DNA from 2 places in the Mesorhizobium sp. WSM1386 genome. Region 1 is predicted to be linked to the other one. Evidence: predicted binding sites of a transcription regulator. Region 1 holds the regulator's gene; the other holds the start of a gene.

The links. The regulator PhoB, encoded in region 1, activates phosphate uptake and scavenging genes when phosphate is short. The targets are predictions, from matches to a motif close to TGTCATNNANCTGTCAT.
Region 2: the regulator PhoB is predicted to act here: its motif matches at 2,825-2,841, upstream of AC0NIH_RS25245 (RNA degradosome polyphosphate kinase).

The regions. Positions count from the first base shown of each region.
Region 1 is NZ_CM148373.1:1,409,580-1,413,876, forward strand. Features, by position in the region: gene pstC (phosphate ABC transporter permease subunit PstC) at 1-81, shown strand, start outside; gene pstA (phosphate ABC transporter permease PstA) at 86-937, shown strand; gene pstB (phosphate ABC transporter ATP-binding protein PstB) at 934-1,737, shown strand; gene phoU (phosphate signaling complex protein PhoU) at 1,761-2,468, shown strand; gene phoB (phosphate regulon transcriptional regulator PhoB) at 2,485-3,174, shown strand; gene AC0NIH_RS06925 (ROK family protein) at 3,493-4,297, opposite strand, start outside.
Region 2 is NZ_CM148373.1:5,134,815-5,139,111, forward strand. Features, by position in the region: gene ppx (exopolyphosphatase) at 1-559, opposite strand, end outside; gene AC0NIH_RS25245 (RNA degradosome polyphosphate kinase) at 559-2,760, opposite strand; gene AC0NIH_RS25250 (zinc-finger domain-containing protein) at 2,905-3,150, shown strand; gene AC0NIH_RS25255 (FAD-dependent monooxygenase) at 3,170-4,297, shown strand, end outside.

The DNA of each region.
Region 1 (4,297 bases):
ATCCTGTTCGTCATCACTTTCCTGATCCTTGCCATCGCACGCTACATGCTGATGCGCATCGACGCCCGCACCGGAGCCTGAACCGATGTCGACAGCCACGTCGCTTCACCAGAGCCGCAAGCGCAAGAACGGCGTGATGATGACGCTGTGCGTCGCCGCGGCCGGCATCGGCCTTGCCTGGCTGGCGCTCATTCTCGGCGCCCTGCTCTACAAGGGCCTGTCGGGTGTCAATCTTTCAGTCTTCACGGAAATGACCCCGCCGCCAGGCGACGCGGGCGGCCTGCTCAACGCCATCTATGGCAGCATCGTGATGACCGTCATCGGCATCATCGTCGGCACGCCGATCGGTGTGCTGGCCGGCACCTACATGGCCGAATACGGCCGCTTTTCGAAGCTCACCACCGTTGTGCGCTTCATCAACGATATCCTTTTGTCGGCGCCGTCGATCATCATCGGCCTGTTCGTCTACGAATTGATGGTCCGGCCGATGGGGCACTTCTCGGCGATCGCCGGCGCCGTCGCGCTGGCCATCCTGGTCATCCCCGTCGTCGTGCGCACCACCGAGGACATGCTCAATTTGGTGCCCAACGCCTTGCGCGAAGCCGGCACCGCGATCGGCGCGCCGCGCTGGGTGGTGATCCGCTCGGTCGCCTACCGCGCCGCGCTTTCCGGCATCGTCACCGGCATTTTACTGGCCATTGCCCGCATCTCCGGCGAGACGGCGCCGCTGCTGTTCACCGCGCTCAACAACCAGTTCTGGTCGAGCAATCTCAACGCGCCGATGGCCAGCCTGCCTGTCACCATCTTCCAGTTCGCTCTCAGCCCCTACGAGGAATGGCAGCAACTGGCCTGGACCGGCGCACTCATAATTACATTGACGGTTCTCGCGCTCAGCATCTTTGCGCGCAGCCTGACCGGACGCAGAGAGGACAAATGAGCCAGATGTTGTCTCCAGACATGACGATCGCCGCCGAGGCAGCCGCCAAGGCAAAGATCGAGGTCAAGAACCTCAATTTCTACTACGGCCAGTCGAAGGCGCTGAAGGACATCACGCTGTCGCTGCCCGAACGCAGCGTCACCGCCTTCATCGGACCGTCGGGCTGCGGAAAGTCGACGCTGCTGCGCGTCTTCAACCGCATCTACGAGCTCTATCCCAGGCAGACCGCCGAGGGCCAGGTGCTGCTCGACGGCAAGAACGTTCTCGACCGTTCGCAGGACCTCAACCTCTTGCGCACCAAGATCGGCATGGTGTTCCAGAAGCCGACGCCGTTCCCGATGTCGATCTACGAGAACATCGCCTTCGGCGTCAGGCTCTATGAGAAGATCAGCAAGGCCGAGATGGACGGCCGCGTCGAACAGGCGCTGAAGCGCGCGGCACTCTGGACCGAGGTCAAGGACAAGCTCAATGCCAGCGGCCTCAGCCTTTCGGGCGGCCAGCAGCAGCGGCTCTGCATTGCCCGTACCGTGGCGGTGAAGCCGGAAGTCATCCTGCTCGACGAGCCGGCCTCGGCGCTCGATCCGCTGTCGACCGCCAAGATCGAGGAACTGATCGACGAATTGCAGGCCGACTACACGATCGTCATCGTCACCCACAACATGCAGCAGGCGGCGCGCGTGTCGAAGCAGACGGCCTTCATGTATCTGGGCGAACTGGTCGAGTTCGACAAGACGGAGAAGATCTTCACGTCGCCCCGCGAAAAGCGCACGCAGGACTACATCACCGGCCGCTTCGGCTGATCACGCATACGAGGACCAGGATCATGGCCGAACACACGGTTGCAGCCTTCGACGAAGATCTCGGACAGATCAGCAGGCTGATCAGCGACATGGGCGACCTCGCCGGCTCGATGGTCGGCGGTGCCACCAAGGCGCTGCTGAACTCCGACAATGCGCTCGCCCAACGCGTCGTCTCCGATGACGCGATCATGGACGCGCGCCAGCGCGAGCTGGACGACCGCGCCATCACGCTGATCGCCAAGCGCCAGCCGATGGCCGACGATCTGCGCCACGTCGTCGGCTCGATCCGCATGGCCGGCGATCTCGAACGCATCGGCGACCTTGCCAAGAACATCGCCAAGCGCGTCGGCACGGTCGGGCTCTCCGCCACGCCGCGCGACCTGTCGCACTCCATCGACGCGATGGCGCAGCTGGTGCTGATCCAGGTTCAAGGTGTCATCGAGGAATATGCGGCGCGCGATGCCGCCGCACTGGCCAAGCTGCGCGCCGACGACGAGCGTATCGACGTCAAATACACTTCGGTGTTCCGAGAACTGCTGACCTACATGATGGAAGATCCGCGCAACATCACCGCCTGCACGCATCTTCTGTTCTGTGCCAAGAACCTCGAACGCATCGGCGACCACGTGACCAATATCGCCGAGAATGCGTATTATGTGCTGACCGGCACGCAGCTGCCCGCCAATCGCCCGAAGCAGGACGAAACCGCGATGTCGGCGCCGGCGGCATAGCAGGGGTGACCAGCCGATGATCGCGCCACGCATCATGGTGGTGGAGGATGAGGAGCCGCTAGGGGTGCTGCTCCGCTACAATCTGGAATCGGAAGGCTACCAGGTCGAGGTGGTGACGCGCGGCGACGAGGCGGAGATCCGCCTGCAGGAGAACGTGCCCGACCTTCTGGTGCTCGACTGGATGGTGCCGGCGGTGTCCGGCATCGAACTCTGCCGGCGCCTGCGGATGCGGCCCGAGACCGAGCGGCTGCCGATCATCATGCTGACCGCGCGGGGCGAGGAGAGCGACCGCGTGCGCGGCCTGTCGACCGGCGCCGACGACTATCTGGTCAAGCCGTTCTCGACGCCGGAATTCATGGCACGCGTCAAGGCGCTGCTGCGCCGCGCCAAACCTGAAGTGCTGTCCAGCGTGCTCAAGGTCGGCGATATCGTGCTCGACCGCGAATCGCACCGCGTCTACCGCAAAAAGAGCGAGATCCGGCTCGGACCGACCGAGTTCCGCCTGCTCGAATTCATGATGCGCCATCCCGGCCGCGTGTTCTCGCGCAGCCAGTTGCTCGACAATGTCTGGGGCGAGACGATCTACATCGACGAGCGCACCGTCGACGTGCATGTCGGGCGGCTGCGCAAGGCGGTCAACAATGGCCGCATGCCGGATGTGATCCGCACGATTCGTGGGGCGGGCTACGCGATCCGGGAAGATTAGGTTCTTCGGCGCGGAAGGTTAGACAGTCGGATTTCGTGCTTAAGCCGGATCGCTTTACCTTGGCGATTCGCGAAAACGTCCATTGCTTCGTCCTCCACGGGCGGAGCAAGGAGCGAAGCGACGCGGCGTAGACCCGAGGATCCATGCCGCGACTTCGAAGCGTTGCCTCGGTGCGGAATTCTGCTCCGCTGCACTCCGTGGCCAAGGTCGCGGCATGGATCCCAGGGTCTCCGCGACGGAGCTTCGCTCCTGCTCCGCCCAGGGATGACGAAGTCGTGAGGCTTTGTCCAACCCACGGGTGTTACGATGGCTTCGATTTCACGCCACGTTCTTCCCAGCGGCGCCCCCTCTCGCCTGCGCGCCTGGCGCGAAAATTTCCTGGTCGACGAAGGTCAGAGCGCGCATGGCGCAGCCTTCGCGGATCAGCGGCAGTTCGTTCGGCTCGGTGTCGAAGGAGATCGATTCCGAGTGCTGGCCACCGGCGGTCCGGGCAATCGCCTCGCGCAAGGCCGGCTCGATCAGGTCGAAGGCGGCGGCGCTGACGCCGACCATGGCGACGGGGGCGGGATCGATTAGCGCGAACAGGCTGCCCAGGCCATAGCCGAGCGCCTCGCCGGCCTTGCGATAGGCCTGGCGCTCCGGGCCGTCCTTGTCGCGCGCCGAGGCCGCCAGCGTCCGCATGTCGGCGTCGCTGACGTCGACCGGTTCGGTGTCCTCGCCAAGCTGCCTCGCATTGCGCCAGATAGCATAGTTGCCGGCATAGGCCTCGACGCAGCCGCGCCGTCCGCAGCGGCAGAGCGCGCCGCCCGGCCGGTGGATCATGTGGCCGAACTCGCCGCCCGAGGAGTGGGTGCCGGTGAACAGTTCGCCCTTCAGCACCAGGCCCATGCCGATGCCATGCGACAACAGGATGGCGATGAAGTCGTCGCGGTAGCGCTCGGGATCGCGCCAGCGCAGCGCCACCGCCATCATGTTGCAGTCGTTTTCCATGGTGGCGGGGATGCCGAACTCGGCTTCGAATATGTCGGCGAAGGCGATGTCGGTCTGCGGCGTGATCGGCGACCACAGCATGGCGCGCGCCTCGGTGTCGGTGATGCCCTGGATGGCCAGTGCGATGCGGGCG
Region 2 (4,297 bases), 3.0 Mb from region 1:
TCTTCTGCGCCTGGGTGAGCGAGTTCTTGGCCATGTCCTGCAGGCGCAGGCCACCGAGCGGCAGCGTTATGCCATCGCCGATCGCCTCGCCATTGACGTCGACCAGTTCGAGGCTGCCGCCGCCGAGATCACCGGCGATTCCGTTGGCCGGGTGGAAGCCGGAAATGACGCCAAGCGCCGAATAATAGGCCTCCTGGCGTCCGCTGATGACACGGATTTCGGTCTTCAGCACCTCTTCGGCGCGGTGGATGAAATCGGGACCGTTGATCGCCTCGCGGGCGGCGGCGGTGGCCAAGACATACATATGCTCGGCGCCGGCCTGGTCGGAGAGCGCACGGAAGCGGCGGAACTCCTCCATCGAGCGCGTCACCGCCTCGGGATCGAGTTTGCCGGTCGAAACGATGCCGCGGCCAAGGCCGGCCAGCATCTTTTCGTTGAACAACATGGTCGGCGAACGCGCCAGCCCCTCATAGACGACAAGGCGGATCGAATTCGAACCGATGTCGATGATGGACAACGGTCGGCGGTCCTGCAGCCGGCCCTGGGAATCAGACAGCATCAGCCGGACGCTGCGGCGTTCTTCTTGCGGCGCTTGAACTGCGCGATGCGCTTGGGCGCGTGCGACTTCAGCGCGTCACCCCGTCCCGACAGGCTCGGATTGGTCATGAAATATTCCTGTGCGTTGAACGGTTCCTCGCCCTCCTCCAGCACGACGCGCCGGGAGGTTCCATCAGCCAATACGTCGAAACTTTGCTGATTGTCCATGATGTTGCCGAGCATGATCTGGCCAAGGACCTGTTCATGCACAGTTGGATTGGTGATCGGCACCATGGTCTCGACGCGGCGGTCGAGATTGCGCGGCATGAGATCGGCCGAGGAGATGTAGACGATCGCTTCGTCCGAGGGCAGGCCATGGCCATTGCCGAAGCAATAAATGCGGCTGTGCTCGAGGAACCGGCCGACGATCGACTTCACCCTGATGTTTTCCGACAGCCCTGGAACCTGAGGCCTGAGGCAACAGATACCGCGTACGACGAGGTCGATCTCGACGCCGGCGCGGCTGGCATCATAGAGCGCATCGATGATGATCGGGTCGACAAGCGCGTTCATCTTCATCCAGATGCGCGCCGGCTTTCCGTCCAGCGCGTGGGCGACTTCGGCGGAAATGTGCTTCAGGATGCGGCTTCTCAGCGTGAAGGGCGAGATCGCCAGCCGCATTTCATCGGTCGGCTCGGCGTAGCCGGTGATGAAATTGAACAGCTGGGCGACGTCGCGGGCGATCGTCGGATCGGTGGTGAAGAAGGACAGGTCGGTGTAGATGCGCGCGGTGACCGGATGGTAGTTGCCGGTGCCCAGATGCACGTAGTTGCGCAGCTTGCCGTCCTCGCGGCGCACAACCAGCGACATCTTGGCGTGGGTCTTGAGTTCGAGGAAACCGAACACGACCTGCACGCCGGCGCGCTCCAGATCGCGCGCCCAGCGGATGTTGGCTTCCTCGTCGAAACGGGCCTTGAGCTCGACAAGCGCGGTCACCGACTTACCGGCCTCGGCCGCATCGACCAGCGCGCGCACGATCGGGCTGTCGTTGGAGGTGCGGTAAAGCGTCTGCTTGATCGCCACCACCTCGGGGTCGGCCATGGCCTGACGCAGGAACTGCACCACGACGTCGAAGGATTCATAGGGGTGGTGGACGATGATGTCCTTCTCGCGGATGGCGGCAAAACAGTCGCCGCCATGCTCGCGGATGCGCTCGGGAAAGCGCGGATTGTAGGGCGTGAACTTCAGGTCGTCGCGGGCGACCGCCACGATCTCGGAGATCTGGCTGAGCGCCAACGGGCCGGTGAGCACGCTGATGCGGCTCGACGAGACGCCAAGCTCTCCGGCAACGAAGTCGCGCAATTCGCCGGGCATCAGCTTGTCGAATTCGATGCGGATCACCGAACCGCGACGGCGGCGCTTCAGCGCCGTCTCGAACAGGCGCACGAGGTCTTCCGATTCCTCCTCGACCTCGATGTCGCTGTCGCGGATGATGCGGAATGTGCCGGAACCCTTGACCTCATAGCCGGGGAACAGCTTGCCGATATAGAGGCCGACCGCCTCTTCCAGCGGGATGAAGCGGACATGGTGCTTGCGATCCGGAAGGCGGATGAAGCGCTTCAGCGCCACCGGCAGGCGCAAGAGCGCGCTCATCTCCTCGCCATTCTTGCGATGGCGAAGCTGCAGCGCCATCGAGAAACCGAGATTGGGAATGAACGGGAATGGATGCGCCGGGTCGATCGACAACGGCGTCAGCACCGGAAACACCTGGTCCTGGAAATGCTCTTCCAGCCAGGCCTTCTCATCCTTGGTCAGCGCATCCCGCGTAATGGTCTCGATGCCTTCCTTGTTGAGCAGCACGGTCAGCGCCGATAGGCTCTTCTGCTGGTCTTCCTGCAGCCGCTCGACCTCGCGCAGCAGCTGTTCGAGCTGCTGTTCGGGCGTGCGGCCGTCAGGGCTCTTCAAGACGATGCCCTCGCGCACCTGGCCGGCGAGGCCGGCGACACGGACCATGAAGAACTCGTCGAGATTGGCGGCCGAGATCGACAGGAAGCGGACGCGCTCCAGCAGCGGGTGATTGGTGTTCAGCGATTCCTCGAGCACGCGGCGATTGAACTGCAGCCAGGAAAACTCGCGATTGACGAAACGGTCTGGATTGCCGCCCTCCGGGCTTGCCGCCTCGACATTGATGAATTCGCTCTGCACCGGCTTCAGTTCGTTCATTGTTCCTGCTCTTCCCACCAGCTCGGCCGGTTAACCGGCTTAACTTATCCTCTGACAGGCTTTTGCGACAGTTTGATTTCATCGATCTTGCAAAGAGACCTGTTATGATCCAGATGCATGCGAGACTGCGTTAAGGAGACGACGATGGCAGGCGGTTCCATTCCCCATTTCCAGAACGATGCGGGCTTTCCGGCAATCGACATCGGTGTCAAGGAATTCATGTGCACGGGCGCCAACCCGCCTTTCGACCATCCGCATGTGTTTCTCGACATGGGCGACGACAATGAGAAGGTCTGCCCCTATTGCTCGACGCTCTACCGCTATTCGCCGAAGCTGAAGGCCACGGAAACGCTGCCGGCGGGCTGCCTTTACATCGACCAGGCCGCCTGATCCTTCCGCGACGGGCCTGATGGACGACAAGCGGCAAGTCGTCATCGCAGGAGCGGGCGTTGCCGGGCTGACCGCGGCGCTTGCCTTCGCCGAACGCGGCTATCCCGTGCAGGTGTTCGAACAGGCGCAGCGGCTGGAGGCCGTGGGAGCCGGCATTCAGCTTTCCCCCAACGCGACACGCATCCTGCGCCAACTCGGCGTGCTCGACCGGCTGCTGCCGGCCGCGGTGCGGCCTGAGGCCGTGGTGCTGAAGGACGCAAAGACGTTGCGCGAACTGGCGCGTGTCCCCCTCGGGCAAGCCGCCGAAGAACGCTGGGGCGCGCCTTATCTCGTCGCCCACAGAGCCGATCTGCAGAGCGCGCTGACCGCACACGTCGCCGAAAGCCCGAATATTCAGCTGGTCAAGGGTGCGCGCGTCAGCGGCTTTGCCACAGGCGACCATGGTGTGACGGCGACGCTGGAGACGGACGGGGAGACGGACGGCAAGATCGTCCAGTCGCAGGGCTTCCTTCTGGTCGGCGCCGACGGCGTGTGGTCGTCCGTGCGCGCGGTTGTCGATCGGGCTCGGGAGGGATCGTCAAGAAGCCGTTTTTCCGGCGAACTGGCCTGGCGCACGACCGTCGCCGCCGATAGCGACGCCGGACAAGCCTTTGCCGCGATTGGGGCGGCTGATTGTGTCACGACTTTTCTGCATCCGGGATTCCACATGGTCGCCTACCCCGTCAGCAAGGGCGATGCCTTCAACCTTGTCGCCTTCACCAAAGGCGAGCGCATTGCCGAGGATTGGTCGGGTCGTGCCGATCCCGTCATCCTCACCAATGCAATGAGCGGCACGGCGGCAGCCCTTGCAAGACTGGTCGAAATGGCCGGCCCGTGGCTGACCTGGCCGCTCCACACAGTCGACCAGAAGCAGCACTGGACGATACCAACCGGCATCGCCCTGATTGGCGACGCCGCGCATGCGATGACTCCATTCGCGGCGCAAGGGGCTGCCATGGCCATTGAAGATGCCGCAACGCTTGCCGGGGTAATTGCCGATTTCCCAGCTGATCCGAAGCAGGGCCTGGCGATTTGGGAAAATCTCAGGCGACCGCGTGTCGAGAAGGTGATCCGGCGCGGCGCGCTCAACCGGCTGGCCTGGCACGCC